3 regions of the Desulfosporosinus sp. Sb-LF genome follow, and region 2 is predicted to be linked to each of the others. Evidence: riboswitches for the same ligand, from Rfam matches in the RefSeq annotation. Region 2 holds a riboswitch; each other region holds the start of a gene.

The links. A riboswitch is a leader RNA that binds a small molecule or an ion and turns the genes downstream of it on or off. The one in region 2 is predicted to bind S-adenosylmethionine.
Region 1: linked by a shared signal. The riboswitch ahead of E4K68_RS09265 (homocysteine biosynthesis protein) and the one ahead of E4K68_RS08720 (homocysteine synthase) in region 2 are both predicted to bind S-adenosylmethionine.
Region 3: linked by a shared signal. The riboswitch ahead of E4K68_RS05840 (methionine ABC transporter ATP-binding protein) and the one ahead of E4K68_RS08720 (homocysteine synthase) in region 2 are both predicted to bind S-adenosylmethionine.

What each region holds. Positions count from the first base shown of each region.
Region 1 covers NZ_SPQR01000005.1:229,863-236,777, reverse strand. Annotated here, with positions in the region: gene E4K68_RS09275 (ammonium transporter) at 120-1,382, shown strand; gene E4K68_RS09270 (P-II family nitrogen regulator) at 1,379-1,717, opposite strand; gene E4K68_RS21405 (hypothetical protein) at 2,093-2,218, opposite strand; SAM riboswitch class I at 2,660-2,790, shown strand; gene E4K68_RS09265 (homocysteine biosynthesis protein) at 2,975-4,171, shown strand; gene E4K68_RS09260 (NIL domain-containing protein) at 4,176-4,577, shown strand; gene E4K68_RS09255 (UPF0280 family protein) at 4,578-5,324, shown strand; gene E4K68_RS09250 (hypothetical protein) at 5,532-5,843, shown strand; gene E4K68_RS09245 (hypothetical protein) at 5,958-6,137, opposite strand; gene E4K68_RS09240 (hypothetical protein) at 6,445-6,915, shown strand, end outside.
Region 2 covers NZ_SPQR01000005.1:96,603-103,517, forward strand. Annotated here, with positions in the region: gene E4K68_RS08695 (radical SAM protein) at 1-598, opposite strand, end outside; gene E4K68_RS08700 (C4-dicarboxylate ABC transporter) at 1,001-2,200, shown strand; gene E4K68_RS08705 (selenium metabolism-associated LysR family transcriptional regulator) at 2,375-3,265, opposite strand; gene crcB (fluoride efflux transporter CrcB) at 3,488-3,862, shown strand; gene E4K68_RS08715 (DUF190 domain-containing protein) at 3,892-4,236, shown strand; SAM riboswitch class I at 4,375-4,481, shown strand; gene E4K68_RS08720 (homocysteine synthase) at 4,624-5,916, shown strand; gene metA (homoserine O-succinyltransferase) at 5,998-6,915, shown strand, end outside.
Region 3 covers NZ_SPQR01000003.1:252,117-259,031, forward strand. Annotated here, with positions in the region: gene E4K68_RS05825 (6-phosphofructokinase) at 1-602, opposite strand, end outside; gene hisZ (ATP phosphoribosyltransferase regulatory subunit) at 943-2,094, opposite strand; gene E4K68_RS05835 (YerC/YecD family TrpR-related protein) at 2,115-2,426, opposite strand; SAM riboswitch class I at 2,597-2,695, shown strand; gene E4K68_RS05840 (methionine ABC transporter ATP-binding protein) at 2,785-3,810, shown strand; gene E4K68_RS05845 (methionine ABC transporter permease) at 3,818-4,489, shown strand; gene E4K68_RS05850 (MetQ/NlpA family ABC transporter substrate-binding protein) at 4,559-5,410, shown strand; gene E4K68_RS05855 (PAS domain S-box protein) at 5,547-6,915, opposite strand, start outside.

The sequences.
Region 1 (6,915 bases), 130 kb from region 2:
CACTTTTAATCAAGGAAGCTATAATAAAAATACTTGCAGCGATCGAAGAGCAAAGAGGCTCTAAAAGGCGTTTTCATAAACGCCTTTTAGAGCCTCTTTTTTTTAAAGGAGGGAAAATGATGACGAGTTTAAACACTGGAGACATTTCATTCGTATTCATATGTACCATCTTAGTTTTTTTGATGACTCCTGGATTGGCATTATTCTACGGAGGAATGGTGAGAAAACGTAACGTTCTTTCCATCATGATGCAAAGTTATGCTGCCTTAGGATTAGTCACAGTAATTTGGGTCTTATTCGGATACTCTTTAGCCTTCGGACCAGATCACGGTCATCTAATAGGCAGCCTTGATTGGGCGGGTCTTAGAGGGGTTGGTCTTTTGCCTAACCCGGATTATGCACCGACAATTCCACATTTGTTGTTCTTTTTGTTTCAACTGATGTTCGCAATTATTACACCAGCAGTTATAAGCGGATCAACGGCTGAAAGACTACGGTTCCCAGCATTTATATTGTTTGTGTTCTTATGGAGTACATTCGTATACATACCACTAGCACATTGGGTTTGGGGAGTGGGCGGTTGGCTGCGTAATCTTGGTGTCTTGGACTTCGCAGGTGGTACGGTTGTGGAAATGGCTTCTGGAGTATCAGGGTTGGTAGCCGCGTTAATTATAGGAAAAAGATTAAAAGTAGGATATGAGTGGAATATTCCTCATCATATGCCGAACGTCCTTTTCGGTGGAGGGTTATTGTGGTTTGGTTGGTTCGGCTTTAACGCAGGAGGTGCCATGGGAGCCAATGGGGTGGCAGTGCTGGCCCTGGCTACAACCCAAATAGCGGGGGCAGCAGGCATGATCGGGTGGGCTCTTGTCGAATGGCTTCACCGGCGCCAGGTCACCGTTTTTGGAGCGGTCAGTGGAATTATTGCGGCACTCGTAGCAATCACGCCTGCAGCAGGGTACGTTTCAACGGGTAGTTCGCTATTCATTGGATTTATCGCGGGTGGAATATGTTATCTAGCTGTGAGTTTCTTGAAAGTTAAGCTGGGTTATGATGATGCTTTGGACGTTTTCGGAATCCACGGTATTGGAGGTACTTGGGGCACCATTGCAACGGGTATTTTTGCTGATCTGAGTGTTAATCCTCAGGGTAAAAATGGTTTAATGAATGGTGGAGGAATTGAACCAGTCTTAATCCAACTCCTAGCAGTGGCTGTTACCTATTTATTTACTGGGATTATGACGTTGCTAGTATTAAAGGGCATAGCAATATTTACTCCTCTTCGGGCAACCGATGATGAGCAAGTCAACGGATTAGATTTAACACAGCATCGAGAAAATGCTTATCCCGATTTTGAATTTAGTGAGGGAGTTTCCATTTAAATCGCATCGTCGCCGTGTTCGCCTGTTCGAATACGGATCGTATCCGCTACATCAAAGACAAAAATTTTACCATCCCCAAATTCCCCCGTTTTAGAGGTATTAACAATCGTGGCGATGACTTCATCGGCTTTTTTAGTAGGAATGACAACCTCGAGTTTTATCTTGGGCAAAAGTTTCGATACGATTTCTTGACCACGGTAAATTTGAGTGTGACCTTTCTGTTTTCCGAAACCCATAACATTAGAGATCGTCATCCCGTTTACTCCAATATTCGACAGAGCGTCCTTTACATCATTCAGTTTCTCTGGCCTAATAATAGCTTCAATTTTTTTCATGGTTACCACCTTTAAGTTTATTACTTGAGTGTTAATTGCTAACAAGTTACAATTAACAAATGAAAAAACATTTAGTGAAATTGACACCTTTTCATCCTCTTAGAATAATAGGCGCGTCTTGAATTAAGTATAATTATAGTCATTATACCAGAAAGTTTCCTTCTATAGAATCCTTTCAAACGAAAAGCCGGGCTTATGCCCGGCTTTGAGGTGTTTTCTTCTTGAAGGGGGAATTTTTCCCTCTGTCTGGTTTTCCTGTCTGTGCTTTATCGGTCGTTCTATTTGACATTTAAAATACCTCCTTTGAAGCCTTAAACTAGGTTTCCCTATGCCGAGATATTAATGCACTAAGAAAAGGGATTGTCGTTGTTTAGTCTATCCTTTGTATGTTGTTTCCTTATCTCGACCATAGTCCGTTCGTCCGTCTTGGTCAGCCTGATGATTACATGGCATTACTTCACGTTTAGGAAATGGTCGTTTACTCGGTTCGCGTGGCTCCAATGGTATCCCTCCCTTTAAATGTTGCAACACATTTAGAATACCCTTAAATGTAAAAGGTTATGATTTCTTCGTTTAAAAAGAAAGAAACCCCCGCGTCCGGAGGTTTAATTTTTGCGCTAATGTCTATAATTTCTTTTAGATAACTTGTACAATACAAATTTAGCACGAAATGAGAAGAGATTCAATGCCCACTTTTTGGGATATAATGAATCTTCAATTTCCACAAATTTTCAGTTGAAGGTTCACGTAAGTGAACAATATTAGTGGGAATAGTGTGAAAACATTGGTGATAAAAGAGTGAAACTTAAATTAAATAAGGTCAAGCAATGATTTAAGCATTAATAACTTGGTTAGTAGTTTATCTGTATTAATATACGCAAATTTGTATTGACATGATATAATACAAATGTTAGACTCAGCGTATGAATTGAATAAGGTATACTCTTATCCGGAGTGGTGGAGGGACTAGCCCAATGAAACCCGGCAACCCGCTTTGTATGTTGTAATATTTATGGCTTGCGCAAAGCATGGTGCTAATTCTTGCAGAAGAGGATTCTTCTGGCAGATGAGAGGAGTGTCGATGATGTAATTTAAGACCTCTTCTATCTTGGAAGGGGTCTTTTTCTATTATCAAACTCAATATCAATCGACAAACAACAATTTCGGTGGGTCCCTTCTCGCTGTCCTTGGCTACAGGGACACTTGGCCTTCTCACGGCTAACGCATAAAGGTAACAAATCTGGAGGTGGAGATAACATGGGTGTTGAAAAGACGTACTCGGAGATCAATGCCAAGATTAAAGCAGGTCATGCCGTTGTTGTGACGGCAGAAGAACTGATCGCTCTGGTAGAGGAAAAAGGTCTCTCCAAAGCAGCTCAAGAAGTAGATGTGGTAACGACTGGAACCTTTGCACCAATGTGTTCGTCGGGTGCCTTTCTAAGTTTTGGACATACGACGCCCCGTATGAAGATGCAGAAAGTTTGGCTGAATGGAGTCTCAGCTTATGCGGGTATAGCAGCTGTTGATGCATATATTGGTGCGGCTGAAATACAGGAAGATGACCCGTTAAACAGTAACTATCCTGGCGAATTTCGCTATGGCGGGGGGCATGTTATCCAAGATCTCGTCGCCCGTAAACCCGTCAAACTAAAAGCAGTGGCTTATGGAACAGACTGTTACCCGCGCCGAAATCTAGAAACCACTATTTCATTGGATGATATTAATGAAGCGATTCTTTTTAATCCCCGGAACGCCTATCAGAATTACAACTGTGCGGTGAACCTGACTGATCGGGTAATTTATACTTATATGGGCATGCTTAAACCTCATATGGAAAATGCCAACTTTTCAACATCGGGTGAGCTGAGCCCACTTTTGAAGGATCCTCATTTCAAGACAATTGGAGTGGGCACGAAGATTTTCCTCGGGGGCGGAGTCGGGTATGTCGCTTGGAACGGCACACAACATTTTCCGTCGATGATCGATGTCGATGGCAAGGAACTTGGCAGTTCAGGAGGAACCCTCGCTGTCACGGGGGATTTGAAGCAGATGAGCCCAAGGTGGCTGGTAGGTACTAGTTATCTGGGATATGGCGCAACACTCAGTGTTGGGATTGGAGTTCCCATTCCTATTCTCAATGAAGAAATCGCCAGGTATGCAGCTAAGAGAGATGACGAATTATTCGCCCCTGTTGTCGATTATGGCGCAGCGTATCCTTCGTTTACACCAGGCAACCTAGGGTATGTCAGTTACGCAGAACTCAAAAGTGGCAAGATTCGGGTGAATGGCAAGGAGATCACCACGGCGCCCTTGTCAAGTATGCCCCGAGCCCGGGAGATCGCCTCAACGTTAAAGGACTGGATTCAAAAAGGTGAATTTTTATTGACCGAACCCGTTAAAACCCTCCCCTCACCCTCTGATGGCATCGTAGCCCACAGTATAAAGGAGGCCTGATTCAATGTCGCCGAAGAGAATTGTTTTGCGTTTTGGGACAGATATCTCGGTGAAACCGATTGTATATCGTTTGGTTAAAGACTACGATTTGGTGGTTAATATTGTGAAAGCAGACGTTAACCCTCAAAAAGAAGGAACGATGATTTTGGAGGTCACTGGAGATCAAAGTGAAGAAGGACTAAACTATTTGCGTAATCTGGGGGTCTCCGTACAGGATCTCAAACAAGAAATTGTGCGAAATGAAGAAAAGTGTGTCATGTGCGGTGCATGCACTGGGCTTTGCCCGACCGGAGCCTTATATATGGAACGCCCATCTATGGAAGTCCGCTTTGATGGAGACCAATGCATTGTTTGTCGCCTTTGTACGAAAGTTTGCCCGATGCGGGCCATGGAGGTTCATTTGTAATTGGATTTTACGGAACGTATTTACCGGCAACAGCATCGCCAGGCGGATCTGGTGCATTTTCAACTGGCAGTGCAAGAAACTGACCTGGACATCGGGGTTCGCAAAGACCGGTTTTCAGCTCAACTTGTGAAGTGGGTAGAAGAGACGATTCAGGCCTGCCGAAGGCCTCTTGAAGACTATGTTCAGAGGGATCCCGGTTTCCTGAACGCTCTAATCCCATACTCTGTTTTGCCAGATGCTCCTTTAATGGTTCAAACTATGGCGGAAGCCGGGCGACTTGCAGGTGTGGGACCGATGGCTGCGGTTGCAGGGGCCGTGGCAGAGTGGGTCGGGAAAGCGATTGCCAAACGCTCCAAGGACGTGATTGTGGAAAACGGTGGGGATATCTTCTTGCGTACGAGTTGTATTCGTAAAGTCGGGATTTTTGCAGGAAATTCGCCCCTGTCTAATCGGGTGGCTCTTGAGATCCGGCCGGATCAAACCCCGCTGGGAATTTGTACTTCGTCTGGAAAAGTGGGTCATTCGTTGAGCTTTGGCTTAGCCGACGCTGTTGTTGTACTGTCCCCCTCGGTCGCTTTGGCAGATGCGGTAGCAACGGCATGTGGGAACCTTGTTCAGACAATGGATGATTTAGAACGAGCCCTTGAATTTGCCTCGGAAATCAAGGGGATAACGGGTGTATTGATCATTAACGACGATCGGTTGGCTGTTCGAGGAAATGTAAAATTAACTCCAATGACTTCATAAGCATAATGATAAATTGTTGCATTTATCCGAAAGCAAAACAAGAGCCTTCCACTACTTTCACGCATGAAAGTGGTGGAAGGCTCTTGACGTTTTAAAGCATTAGTAGGTGAAATAGAGTTAACTTGAAAGCCAAAGAACCTTTCAAAGCCTTAGGAATATAATGGAATATATTCAACGGGAGAAGCTGGATTAATAGAGGTGAAGGCTGTGGATGGGCTTGCTTTGGTTTTTCTCTTAGCCGTTGTGGTAGAGAAATTGGTTGACATTTTTAAAGATGTTATTTATTCTATTCCCTTTTTGCCAGATAAGTTTAGGCCTTTGACGTTAGAAGTACTGAGTTTAGCATGTGGTTTACTCTTTGCCTTTCAGGCAAATATTGACGCATTTATGCTATTAAATGTTAAAATCATGAACCCTATGATTGGTGTAGCGATAACAGGGCTTGTGATTGGAAAGGGAGCAAACTTTGCTCATGACTTTTTCCATTCGTTTAGTAAGGACAAAAATCTTTCGAGTTAACACTAAGGCTTTTAACTTGAAGTGTGTAAAAGGGCAATTAGCAAGGAACGACAGATCCGTGGCTTCGAATAGCAAGAAGTCGCGGATTTTGTCGTTTTAGGCAAATGATTCTTCTTATGTCTTTTCAAGCCACTTTGGATCATGACCCAAGGCCAAAGCTAAAGGTAACATCAAGGGGACATGAACAATACAATACCATCTTTTAACCTGGAAGGTACTATCGACGCCCAGCAAGAGGAAAACTTCGCAAGCATCTAACTCGTTACAATGTGCTAAATTCAGATGCTCTTTCAAATGGCACTCCATCGCCAAGAACAAAAGCTGTTAATTAGAAAATAATTAGCAGCTTTTGTTATATGGAATGGAAATTTGTAACAATTGGCGGACAAGAAAAATACAATAAAGTAACCCGGGATTATGGGGGCACTGTCCGTATGCGTGTTTAACGAGAGGTTTTTTTGAAGCACTACAGTTGCAGGCGTTAGACCGCAATAACAATCATTAGCGATGACTGTGTCATACAGAACCTCCATACAGCTGTAGTCAAGGAGTTTAAACCAACTATTGTAAATTTATTACAAATAATTAAGGAGGGGAGTCAATGTCTTGCTCATCAACAAAGAAATTCAAAGTGCGAGTGCAGTCTTTAGGTTATAAATGGAATAAATGGAATAAATGGCATAAATGGCATAAGCGTGATGAAGATCATAAACGTCGTCATAAACATCATAAACATCATAAACATCATAAACGTCATGAATGCCATGAACGTCATGAATGCCATGAACGTCATGAATGCCATGAACGTCATGAATGCCATGAACGTCATGAATGCCATGAATGCCATGAATGCCATGAATGCCACGAATGCCGTGAATGCCGTGAATGCCGTGAATGCCACGAATGCTGTGGATGCCATAAATGCCATAAATGTTGTAAATGTTGTAAATGCTGTAGGGGAGCAACAGGAGCCACAGGAGCAACAGGAGCCACAGGAGCAACAGGAGCAACAGGAGCCACAGGAGCAACAGGAGCAACAGGAGCAACAGGAGCCACAGGAGCAACAGGAGCA
Region 2 (6,915 bases):
TCTCTTGCCGCATCGGCAAAACATGGGTAACAAAGATCCGATTAACTCCCAGTTTCGCGGCCTGACGCACGGTCTCCCGCAAAAAGGGAAGCGTGCTCTTCATGGCTACAAATTCCCATATAATCTCTGGTTTCCCCATCACCTGCAGGTCAGCTATATGACGTGTGCTCTCTAAGATTCCTTGTACATTTTGATGCCGGATTGCGTCGAAGGCCAGTACATCGGTCGAATCAACAGACAGGGCGATCCGAGCCACGCCACGAGAAATTAAGAATTCTATCATCTGGTCGTTCAATGTAGTACCGTTCGTCGTCACGGTAACTTCATACTTTGGAGCGAATAGCTCCACCGCTTGACGAAAATTATCCGCAATCGTCGGCTCACCAATCCCGCCCAGAATTATTTCCTTAAGATCTGGAAATGCAGTTACCTCACCCGCAATAGAACTCAGAACATCGCTCGACATATCACCCAAGGGTTCTTGCCAGTTCTGGCGGTAACACATTTCACAAGATAAATTACAGCGATTGGTTAACTCCAAATAAAGGCGTTCTATTGATGGCGAAGGATGATAGATTATGTCAACCACATCTTTCATTCCTGTACCTCTCCTCTCGACTCTTAATTAATTGTTACACCTACATCTGAGAATATATAAATGCAGCATTTCTTACCTCAAAAGCCTTTAAGAACGCTTTTGCATTCTCAATAAAAAATCACGCCCTTCTAAAAATTATATCTGCTACATCACTGTCATTTGTATGTTATAAACACAGGTCTTTCATCTTCAAATCAAAAGTAGCCGATACTTTCCGTATATATCATACTATTCGTTTATTGTCGACAGGTCAACAAGGGGCATCTCTATTTTCTCTATACTTTGTATTCGAAATCTGAATTGCTCGACCTAAACTGACACAGTATAGTTAAGGCATTAAAGGATTCGTACTCTTATCTCACTCATTACGTACGAGATACCTATAAATTGGAGGAATAATCCATGTTAGCATCCCCAGCAACCCTATCACTTCCGCAAATCAGTCAACGCCCTTCTATTGCACGTCAGTTTGGCACTAATTGGTTCACCGTCGTCATGGGAATTGGCATTGTTGCCGCCCTAACCTATACTTCGCCCATTCCCTTACCTGGGCAGCACTCAATAGGCATAGGTTTTTTCCTTTTAACTAACATAGCCTTTGCAACAGCTCTTGGCTTATGGTTGTGGCGTTGGATCCGCCACACTGACGAAGCTCTAAGGGATTTTTCTGATCCGAACAAGATTCTTTTTTATGGTGCCTTGGCGATGGGCATCAATGTGATTGGGAATGACTACCTTGTGATCGGGACACATCTCTTTACTCCAACAACCGCCATCTTGATCAGTAAAAGCATCTGGCTTTGTGGTGTCGTTATTTCCCTGTTTACCATCGTTACAGTACCCTATTTGCTCTTTGTTTCCCACCAAGTCTCCCTTGATGAAACCCATGCTAGCTGGCTTATTCCAGTGGTCCCCCCCATCGTGGCCGCAGCCACCGGTGCTAATCTCATCCCCTATTGGAATTCCTTAACTTGGCAGTTTTCCTTTTCCATCCTCATTTTGGCTATGTTCGGCATGACCTTTTTCCTATTTATAATGATCAGTAGTCTATATTATTCTAGGCTTGTTTATGGAGGTAAAATCGCTGGAGGGTTTGCCCCGAGCGTTTGGATCGAAATCGGACCCATTGGAATGACCATGACTATTTTTAGCACCCTTCCCCTTGTCACTCAGCCCATCTTTGGTGCATGGAACTCCGGATTTCACGCGCTAGGTATCATCTTCGCCGTTTCCATGTGGGGAGTGGGTATCTGGTGGATCATCATTGCCAGCCTTTACTCTCTGCTGCATCTTACCGACAAAAAGAGCAAAATCCCCTACAGCCTTGGCTGGTGGGGTTACGTCTTCCCACTCGGTAGTTTTACCACTGGGACCTACGCCTTGAACCATCTCATAGGGCATTCATTCTTTGCCATCGCCGGATTGATACAGTTTGTTGTTTTGGCAGGGCTCTTTAGCCTTGTCTTTACCAAAACTATGATTGGCGTGTGTGATGGTTCATTACTGCATTGGCGATCTCCACGTCTACATCTGGTTTCACAAAAAGCTGATGACAGACGTTTGGGCAACTCGGCACATGGTAATCCATTCACGGTTGGATGAATCAGAAAAACCTTACAGTCTCAATAACATCGTTTTATGATACAAATGGCAAAAGAGCCGATTCTCCACGAAGGGTAATCAGTTCTTTTGCCATTTATTCCGTTTAAGTATTCATTCACTTTTCAAGACGCAAGCCATTTTCAACTAGCCACCCGCCATATGACTGATTCTAAACTAAGTAAGTAAGTCATGAGAGAAAAGTTGCTCCGTGAAAACTTCCATTGCCTTGGACATTTCATGATTCTTGGGGTTGATTAACGAGAAAGAACGTGTTAATCGCTTACCCTGTATCTTGATCTCCGTCAGTTCTTGCGCGTTCAATTCTTTGCGTACGATCCAAGATGAAACAAGGGCAATCCCCAGACCGGCCATGACGGCCTGCTTTACGGCCTGACCACTGCCAAAGATATAAGTTTTTTTGACGTTGATTCCCCAATCTTTGATAAGCTTGTCGCTGAAGGCGCGAGTCCCAGAACCGCCTTCTCTGAGAATCCATACTTGGTCCTGAAGATGCTCTGCTGTAACGACAGGAAGTCTAGCCAAGGCATGTTGGTTAGGCACCACTAAAATAATCTCATCCTCCATAATGGGGCGGATATCAAGGTCCGAATAATTAACCTCCCCTTCCACCAAGGCAAGGTCCAAGTGGTTTGCCCGAACTGCTTGGATCATCTCTTCGGTATTAGCGATGGATGCTTCAATGTCCACATTCGGAAATTGAGCCGCAAACTCAGCTAAGACAAAGGGTAATATATACTCCCCAATAGTATAGCTTGCCCCGACTTTTAGGGCCCCTGTAACGACATTTGTCAGCTGGTCGATTTCCTGTTTGGCCTTATCATGCAAATGCAATATCTGCTTGGCATATCCGTAAAAAATCTCACCCGATTGAGTGAGTTCCAGGTGTTTTGGCGAACGATTAATGAGTTTTGTGCCAAGTTCATTTTCTAAATTACGAATTTGCAAACTAACACTAGGCTGGGACAAATAAAGTTCTTCTGCAGCACGAGAGAAATTCTTATGCTCGACTACAGTCACAAAGATTTTCAAGGGATCAGCGATCATACAATACACCTCAAATTTATGAGCTTACAATAGATTAAGATCAAAGAAAAACTATACCACCGATTTTAAGATTTCACAAATTACATTAAGTGAATTATGCAAATACCCAATTGAACATATACCTACTTGTTGTGTCCATTCATCGTATGTATTATGATAAGAAAATCAAGACTTTTCCATTTTTAAAGATACTGGGAAATTTCCAGATAAAGGGGTAACGTGATGCAAAACGTAATTGTCATTGCCCTTGGCGGCGCGCTTGGAGCCCTGTCTCGTTATGGACTCGGGGTGTGGATTTCGAATAAGTGGAACCAAGGATTCCCCTTACACACATTTCTGATCAATATAAGCGGCGCCTTTCTCTTAGGGTTCTTAAATATCTTATTCATTGAACGATTAACCATCAGCCCCCTTTGGCGCCTGGGAATCGGTGTCGGTTTCTTAGGGGCTTATACGACGTTTTCTACATTCGGTTTTGAAGTGATTTCCTTACTGGAAGGTGGGAGTTTCTTTACGGCAGGTTTATACACCATACTTAGCGTTATCGTAGGGTTCACCGGCGTGGCCTTTGGCGTAGGTTTAGCTCGATTACTCTAAGAAATCAAATTCTAAAGGAGGACGAGTGTATGGTCGGCAAGGCAAAGTTACTTAAAGTCTACGTTGGCGAAAACGAACGACACAAAAACAAGCCACTATACCAATATTTAGTTCATTGGCTAAAAGAACAAGGGATCATCGGTGTCACCGTCTTGAGGGGAATTGAGGGCTATGGCGAAGATAAAATTTTGCGTTCTGCCCGACTATTAGAGTTGTCCTCAGACTTACCCATCATTTTGGAGATTGTCGATACAGAAGAAAAAATTAATTCTATCGTACCAGAAGTATCTAAGCTGGTCCCCAAAGGATTGGTGTACACGGTTAACATCGAAGTTCATAAAGGAAGCTCTCTCGATGGAATTACTCCCTCTTAAATTTAGCTAAACGACCCAGAGATATGCGCTATTCGATCGCGGGACTTAGAACCAAGAAGTTCAAATATCGAGCTTGACTTAGGCCCCGATTTGTTTTATAGTGACTATATTCCAACTAGCAAAATTGAATATTTATTTCTCTTATCAAGAGTGGCGGAGGGACTGGCCCAATGATGCCCGGCAACCGATAGCGAAAGCTATATGGTGCTAATTCCAACAGAACCGTAGGTTCTGAGAGATGAGAGTAGCGCGTTAAATAACATAACGGCCACTTCTCTTGAAGTAGCCGTTTTTCATTTATCTAAAACCCGCATAATTGCACTCTCCCCCTCCAAAACTTAACATTGGATGGGTACCCAAGGTAAACTTTATTTAGGAGGAATTATCATGACTGAAGAACGTCAACTAGGTTTCGAAACTATTTCCTTACATGGAGGTCAAAGCCCTGATTCCGCAACCAATTCCCGTGCCGTCCCAATCTACCAGACGTCCTCCTTTGTATTCAACGACACCGACCATGCCGCCAATCTATTTGCCCTAAAAGAGCCTGGCAATATTTATAGCCGGATCATGAATCCCACACAAGACGTCTTTGAACAACGCATAGCACTTCTTGAAGGGGGCGTCGGAGCACTCGCTACCGCGTCAGGGCAAGCTGCTATCACGTATGCTATTTTAAACATCGCTCAGGCTGGGGACGAAATTGTCGCCTCGAGCTCCCTTTATGGCGGCACGTACACTTTGTTCGCCTATACATTTGCAAAGCTCGGCATCAAAGTTCACTTTGTCGATGGCGACAAACCTGAAGAATTCCGATCCAAAATCACGGACAAAACAAAAGCCCTGTATACCGAAACCATCGGGAATCCTCAAATTAATGTTGCCGATCTCGAGGAAATTGCCCGTATCGCTCACGAAAACGGACTCCCTCTCATAGTAGACAATACATTTGCGTCACCCTACTTATGTCGACCTATTGAACACGGAGCCGATGTTGTCGTTCATTCTGCCACTAAATTCATTGGTGGGCATGGTACTTCTATCGGCGGGATCATTATTGATTCTGGAAAGTTCGACTGGAGCAATGGCAAATTCCCAGAACTCAGCCAACCTGATCCCAGCTACCATGGCATTGTCTATACTGAAGCCTGCGGCAATGCTTCCTATATCACCAAAGCAAGAGTATCCCTCCTACGCGATACTGGGGCAGCACTCTCCCCGTTCAATTCTTTCTTGTTTTTGCAAGGGTTAGAAACGCTTCCCTTACGCATGGAACGCCATATCGAAAACGCCCAAAAGGTAGCAGAATTTCTCGACCAGCATGAGTTCGTCACTTGGGTTAACTATCCGGGCCTAGCAAAGAGCTCGTATCATACACTAGCTAAAAAGTACCTACCTAGAGGTGCGGGCGCAATCTTTACCTTTGGTGTCAAAGGCGGACTTATTGAAGGAGAAAAGTTCATTAACAGTCTAAAGTTATTTTCTCACCTGGCGAATGTCGGGGATGCTAAATCCCTCGTCATACATCCTTCAAGCACAACCCATCAACAGCTAAATGAAGAATCTCAGCGCGCTGCAGGTATATCGCCCGATATGATCCGCCTCTCCATAGGCTTAGAATCGATCAACGATCTTCTATATGATTTGGATCAAGCCCTACTGGCCAGTCAGAAAAGCTAAAAAACCAGAGGCAATATGTGATGTATGAAAATGGTGTCGAGAAAGTGCTTGCAACGTGCATCGACAAAAGGGGGGTTATTCATGCCAATTAAAATTCCTGAACATTTACCCGCTATGGAAATACTAAGTCAAGAAAACATCTTTGTAATGGGAGAAGAGCGCGCCTTTCACCAGGATATACGTCCTTTGAAAATCGTGATCCTCAATCTAATGCCGCGCAAAGAAACAACCGAAACACAGCTTTTGCGACTGCTAGGAAACTCTCCCTTGCAAGTCGACATTGTGCTCTTGCATATTGAAAGCCATCTTTCTAAAAATACGGCCCAGGAACACATGGATTCCTTCTATAAAAGTTTTGATGACATTAAGGGCCAAAAGTTTGACGGGATGATTATCACTGGGGCACCCGTAGAACACCTAGACTTCGAGGGAATCACCTATTGGAAAGAATTTCAGGCCATCATGGACTGGACAAAAACTCATGTAACCTCTACTTTACACATCTGTTGGGGTGCTCAAGCTGGGCTATATCATCATTACGGCATCCCCAAATATCCTCTCGCTGAAAAAATGTTCGGTATTTTTAAACACGATGTGAATAAACGAGGCTTAAACGGCATGCAACTCCTCCGTGGTTTTGACGATGAATTCTATGTCCCCCACTCACGTCATACAGAAATTAAGCGCCGCGACCTTGATAAGCACTCTGAATTAGAGATTTTATCGGAGTCTGACGAGGCAGGAATTTACATTGTGGTGTCTAAAGACGGCCGTCAAGTATTCGTAACAGGGCATTCAGAATATGATACCTTAACCTTAAAAGAGGAATATGACCGAGACATTGCCAAAGGGCTTTTTATTGCTCTTCCGAAAGACTATTTTCCGAACAATGACCCCACTCAAACCCCTATCCACAAGTGGCGTTCTCATACTAACCTACTCTTTCAAAACTGGTTGAATTACTACGTCTATCAAGAGACTCCCTACGACTTAGGCGGC
Region 3 (6,915 bases), on a different contig from region 2:
AAGATAGCATCTGCACCACCAGCGACACCTGCATACAAAGCTATCCATCCGGCATAGCGCCCCATTACCTCTAGAATCATGACCCTATGATGGGATTCTGCGGTTGTATGTAAACGATCCAAGGCTTCCTGAGCTGTATCTACCGCTGTTTGAAAACCGAAGGTTTGATCAGTAGCCATCAAATCATTATCGATCGTTTTCGGAATTCCGATTACAGAAAGCCCCTTGTTCACGAACTCAAGGGCGATTTTCAAACTCCCGTCCCCGCCAATTGCTAACAAGGCATCCACACCGCGCTCTTTTAAATTTCGTATAACATCATCAGAACGGTCGATTGTTTGAGTGACTCCATTGAGTTTCGTCACATAAGCAAACGGATTATCACGATTCGTTGTTCCCAGAATCGTCCCACCCCGAGGTAAAATACCCGAAACATCCCTCAAACCAAGAGACAAGAAATCCCCTTCTACCGCACCACGAAAACCATCTCGAATTCCGAGCACCTCAATACCATATTGGTGCGCACTTTTTGCAACCGCTCGAATCACCGCATTAAGCCCAGGGCAATCCCCACCACCCGTAAGAACCGCAAGTTTACGCATTTTTCCACTCCTTTTCTCGTATTAGTAGAAAATGAAAACCTTATATCTATTCCATTAAATTACTTTATCAACCTCCACTCTAGAGAAATCTTCAATTATCTAACGTTCCTAGAATCGCTCACCTAGATCGTCTATCCAATGCTAACATAGGAAGTTTCGAATATAAAACATGTTCAAAGCGCCGAAAGACAAAGACATCTCCAAACGTGGCAGGAAGCAACAGAACCGTCCACGCTTCCTCGTCGTTTTGGCCCTTCCCACATGTGTTCTCCAGCGCTTTTCCAAGCGACTTTGCGTTATAAACGCAAATATCGTCATATCCCCTCGTCTTAATCCCCGTCTACCCGACATAATCACACTGACCAATATTCTTCCGCGATGCTATTTTCTGGGCTTCATCGTTTCCGATTGTTCCTAAGGCCATTTCAACCCGTTTTCCCTCAGCCCTTAAGGCCTGACAGCGGCGAATGATCTGCTCATCATTAGAACCATAGACCAAGACATCAGCCCCCTTCACGGCTGGAAGTGGGAAAAGTTCTAAAAGATTTCCAAGGTGTATTGCGAACCCGGTTGCCGGCTGCGGAACGCCAAAATCGGCGTATAATGCATCATAGCGCCCTCCCTCGACCACTGGGAAACCCATTCCATGAACATACCCTTCAAAAACCGCCCCAGTATAATAGGAAAAACCACGCAGAATTCCTAAATCAAGAGACACATTCTCTTGAACTCCAAACTCTTTCAAATGCCCATAAATCCGTCTTAAACGTTCGACTGCTTCCCGAATAGCAGGTCTCTCACTCCACTCGAGAACTTCGTCTAGGATTTCTTCTCCTCCGTGAAAATGGGGTAAACGAAGCAATAGCTCCTGAACTCGTTCATTTAACCCGCTTTGCCTTACCCAACTTTCCACACCAACCATGTCTTTACGAGCCAACGCATCTTCCAGCTCGGCTCGTATCCCCTCATCGACCCCTGCTTCCAGCATGAGTCCCGAAAAGATCCCCATATGACCGAGATTAAATTGATAGTTTTTCAAACCCAAACCTGCAATCGCCTCTACAGCGAGAGCGATCACCTCTGCATCAGCTAGTTCTTGGTCGGAACCGACGAGTTCTACGCCGACTTGGCGAAACTCCCGATGTCTAACTGAGGTATTTCGATAGACATCAGCACCATAGCATAGACGTATTGGAAAATCTCCGCCTCGCATTCGGGTGCTGACAAGTCTCGCGATCGGGATGGTCAGCTCTGGGCGCAACGCTAAAATACGCCCTTCACGGTCAAAGAACTTATATAACGAATCCACTTGCTCAACATCAGGTTGGACACAGGCAGTAAATTCAAGGGTAGGAGTCAACACCTTCTGATAAGACCACTGCCGAAAAAGCGTAAGAATTTCTTCTTCTAAACGTTCTTGCACAGCGATTTCCTCAGGTAGTAAATCACGCATGCCCTCAGGAATACGTTGTCCTAAATTCGTTCTTAGCACAATAATTACCTTCTCTCTTGTCAGTTTTCTTCAATTCTTTGTTCTTGTAAACGTCGTAAAATTAATTGATATCCGTCGGCTCCAAAATTCAAACAACGCTTCACACGGCTAATCGTAGCTGTACTTACTCCTGTTACTTCCCCAATCGCCGTATAAGTCTCATTCCTTTGGAGCATCTTGGCAACTTCTAGCCGCTGGGCCAAAGCCTTTATTTCTGCGACCGTTGCTATATCTTCAAAGAACCGATAACACTCTTCTTTGCTTTTAAGCAATAAAACGGCTTCGCATAAGGCATCCGTTAACGGATTCTGTAGACGCTCATCGCTAGACATGGGATTACCCTCCTCTGACAGCATTGCTTTCTTCCTTTAATCTATTAAAGGACAGCTCCATTGTCAAGCTTTTTCAATGTATAATTTTCCTCTTGCAAAACTCTAACTCCCTGTGCTAGAATACAAATATCGATTAGCAATTGGCTTAACACATTTAAAACTTTATAGAACTCTTATTCAGAGAGGTGGAGGGACTGGCCCGATGAAACCCGGCAACCGGCATTAAGCACGGTGCTAAATCCTGCAGAGAAAAATCTGAGAGATAAGAGGAAAACCGAATGGTCACTCCGCGGGTTTTCTTCGCGGAGTTTTTTGTTGTGTTTAGAACGTTGCGACCTAAGACAAAGGAGGACCGTCCTTGATCCAGATTAAACAACTCATGAAAACTTACTCATCCCGTGCAGGAACGGTTATCGCCCTTGACAATGTTTCCCTACACATACCACAAGGTGCCATCTACGGCATTATTGGACTAAGTGGTGCCGGAAAGAGTACACTTGTGCGCTGCTTGAACCTACTTGAAAAACCCACGAGCGGTCAAATCGTCGTTGCTGGCCAAGACCTGACTAAACTTTCCGGTAAGTCACTCCGTCAAGCTCGTCAGAATATTGGGATGATATTCCAACACTTTTATCTCCTTCAATCAAGGACTGTAGCAGAAAATATTGCCTTTCCTTTGGAAATAGCCAAACTACCCAAGAAGGAAATCACAGCGCGTGTCGAGGAATTACTCCGCCTTGTCGGCCTCGAAGAGAAAGCTACTGCTTATCCTGCTCAATTAAGTGGTGGACAGAAACAGCGGGTGGGCATTGCCCGGGCGCTTGCCACAAAGCCTAAAGTCCTCTTGTGCGATGAAGCGACATCTGCTCTTGACCCACAGACCACCCTTTCTATTCTAAACCTTCTTCGCGATATTAACCAAAAGCTAAGCTTGACCATTGTTATGATCACTCATGAAATGAAAGTGGTCAAAGAAATATGTAGTGACGTTGCAGTAATTCATGCAGCTCAAATCGTTGAATACGGCCCGGTCGAGTCTGTCTTCATACAACCTCAGTCTGATATCGCTCGAGAATTTATTGCAACCGTTTTCCCAAATGAACTTCCGGCAGACCTTCTAAGAGACTTTTCAACCCACCAAGACTCTGAAATCATCCGGATTCAATTCCTCGGGTCACGAGCCTCAGATCCGATTATCACCGATTTACTGCGAACCTGCGACGTAAGAGCGAATATTCTTTATGGAAGTATTGACCATTTGAGATCCACACTTTTTGGCACCCTAACCTTAGAACTACAAGGAAACCCCGAACAGCTTGGACAAGCACATCAATACTTAGCATCTCGCGAATTAAAAGTGGAGGTGATCCAACGTGCCCTTTGATCCAGCTATGCTTCTCCAAGCCTCTTTTTGGAGTGATTTATCCCAACTCGTTTCTCCTGCGGTCGCTGAAACCCTCTACATGGTCATTGTTTCAACGATACTCGCCTACATTATAGGACTCCCTTTAGGTGTCATCTTGGTTGTTACCTCTACCGGCCATATAGCACCCAACCCTTGGGTAGAACGGATCTTAGGAACCGCTATTAATATATTACGTTCCGCTCCATTCATCATCTTGTTAGTGGCCTTCATCCCATTGACTCGATCTCTCGTCGGCACGTCTATTGGCACCACTGCAGCCATTGTCCCTCTCGTCATCTCAGCGGCCCCTTTCGTGGCACGTGTAGTAGAAAGTTCCCTCAAAGAAGTCCCCTATGGCGTGATCGAGGCTGCCTTATCCATGGGAGCATCACCCCTACAAATTATCCAAAAGGTCCTTCTCCCTGAAGCAAAAGCTTCCTTGATCTTAGGCATTACCATCACGACGATTAGTGTCATCGGTTATACTGCCATGGCTGGTGCCGTTGGTGGGGGAGGGTTAGGAGACCTTGCCATTCAATACGGCTACAACCGTTTCCGGACCGATATTATGATTGTGACCGTCATCATTCTGGTCGTGATCGTTCAGAGCTTACAATCTCTGGGTAATGCGCTCGCACGTAAGCTTTCTCATTATTAAATGATTAATATAGATATTAAATAGTACCTAAACGCTAAAAAGAAACTAAACAATTAGGAGGAGAAAAACATGTTCAAATTCAAAACCCATCGTTATTTCGCATTATCACTCGTCATCTTGGCTTCTCTCTCTCTCGGCCTTACCGGATGCGGCAGTACGTCAAACACCTCAAAAGCTACATCAGATACAACTGCTAAAACCGTCCTTAAAGTGGGCGCTACCCCAGTTCCTCATGCGGAAATTTTAGAATACATTAAACCAGCCTTGGCTAAAGAAGGCATTGACCTAAAAATCGTGAGCTACACCGATTATGTTCGTCCTAACTTAGACTTGGATACAGGAGATATCGATGCCAACTTCTTCCAGCATACACCTTACCTTGATTCTTTCAACAAAGATCATAACCTAAAGCTTGCCTCGATTGCCAAAGTCCACATCGAGCCAATGGGTGTCTACTCTAAGAAAATCACTAAACTAGACGACTTAAAAACTGGAGATACTCTTGCTGTTCCCAATGATCCTTCCAATAACGGTCGTGCCTTAGCCTTACTAGCCAAAGCCGGTCTCATCCAATTGAAAGACGGAGTAGGGATCAAAGGAACCGTTAATGATATCACAGGAAACCCTAAGCAACTCAAAATCACCCCGATCGATGCCCCTCAGCTTCCTCGCGTAATCCAAGATCCCAAAATTGCAGGTGCAGTGATCAACACAAACTACGCTCTGGAAGGTGGACTCAATCCACTCAAGGATTCCCTCTTTACTGAAGACAAAGACTCACCTTATGCAAATATATTAGTCGTCAAAGACAGCAAAATAAATGACCCAGCTTTACAAAAGTTAGCGAAAGCCTTAACCTCTCCTGAGGTTAAGAAATTCATTGAAGACAAATACAAAGGGTCAATCGTTGCTGCATTCTAGAAAAACGTAGGTTGACTTACATTTTAATCACCTCGTAACTTTAAAGAGGACGAAATCCGCTCAAGGATTTCGTCCTCTTTCTATCTCTCTTCTCTATGCTAAAACAAGTGTATCTGTAAAATCACTTTAAGACACATTATAAGCATAGTCCCGGAGTATATGGTTTCGAATTGCTAATCTCAGAGTTCTCACCATTATCCCCTGCAAACTCGACGGTAACCGTTGTCCCTGTAGGACTTGATTCGAAACTCATTACAGCATTCTGGCGAAGGGCAATACTCTGACATATTGCGATTCCTAACCCAGTCCCACGTTCTTTCGTTGTTAAAAAAGGAGTCCCTAATTTTTTGAGTATCGCGGGATCAACCCCCCCTCCTTGGTCACAAATTCTAAGTATGATATGGTTTCCTACTTCATGGGCTTGAATCGTAAGTGTCGTACCACCCTGCATAGCTTCGAGTCCATTTTTTGCTAAGTTCAGAAGTAGTTGTCGTATTTCGTTGGCATTTCCTTGAATGTTTGTGACCGGTTCCAGCTCTAGATTTAATCGTTTGTCTTGATTAATCGCATCCGCAGATAACAAGGGGGATAAATTCCTGACGATCTCCGTGATATTTATTAACCCGAAATCGGTAGATTTTTCTCTAGCCAAACTTAAAAAATCAGAGATAATTACATTCGCCCGATCTAGTTCTTGAATCATCAATTCATAAAATTTGTGATTATTCTTGGTAGTGTCCTTGGAGCCGAGCAATTGTAGAAAACCGCGAACTGTCGTGAGTGGATTCCTTACCTCATGGGCAATACCTGCTGCCATTTCTCCCACCATATTAAGTCTTTCCATGCGAGCTAATTCACGATCAGCGTTCTTTCTGTCTGTAATGTCAATAAGCACTTTGAAGATCAACTTTGAGCCATCGACATCAGTGTAGGGCTGTGCATATACCTCATACACACGATTATCGAACATTACCTCTTTCCATAAAGATGTAGTATTCCTAAAAGTCATGGGGGTTTCGCAATCTATGCACGGGTAGAGCAACCCTCCGATGACTTCATAGCAAGATCGTCCTTCCCAGGAGCCAAACTTAGTCTGAAAATTCCTGTTAGCATAACGTATTTTATAATTTTCTTCTTGTACATAGATGAGACCGGGAAAGCCATCAAATAACGAATATAAGCGAAGATGCTCTTCTTCCACCGCCTTTTCGATTTCTTTTCTTTCATCTATATCGCGGAAAAAAATTGAGATTCCATTCTCTGTTGGATAAATACTGATTTCAAGCCAGAATCCCATGAATGGTTCATTTGATTCGAATCGTGTAGGTTGCCCGTCATTCATTACTTTCAGACAAGAGTTTGTTATCAGCTTATTGCCTTGATCATAAATATCCCAGAAATTAGTCCCTACTAAATTACCATTAAAGCCATTAGCTTCGTTTGCTTTAACCATAGCCTTATTAGCATGTGTTATAATCCATTGGCGATTTACGGCTAAAAAACCA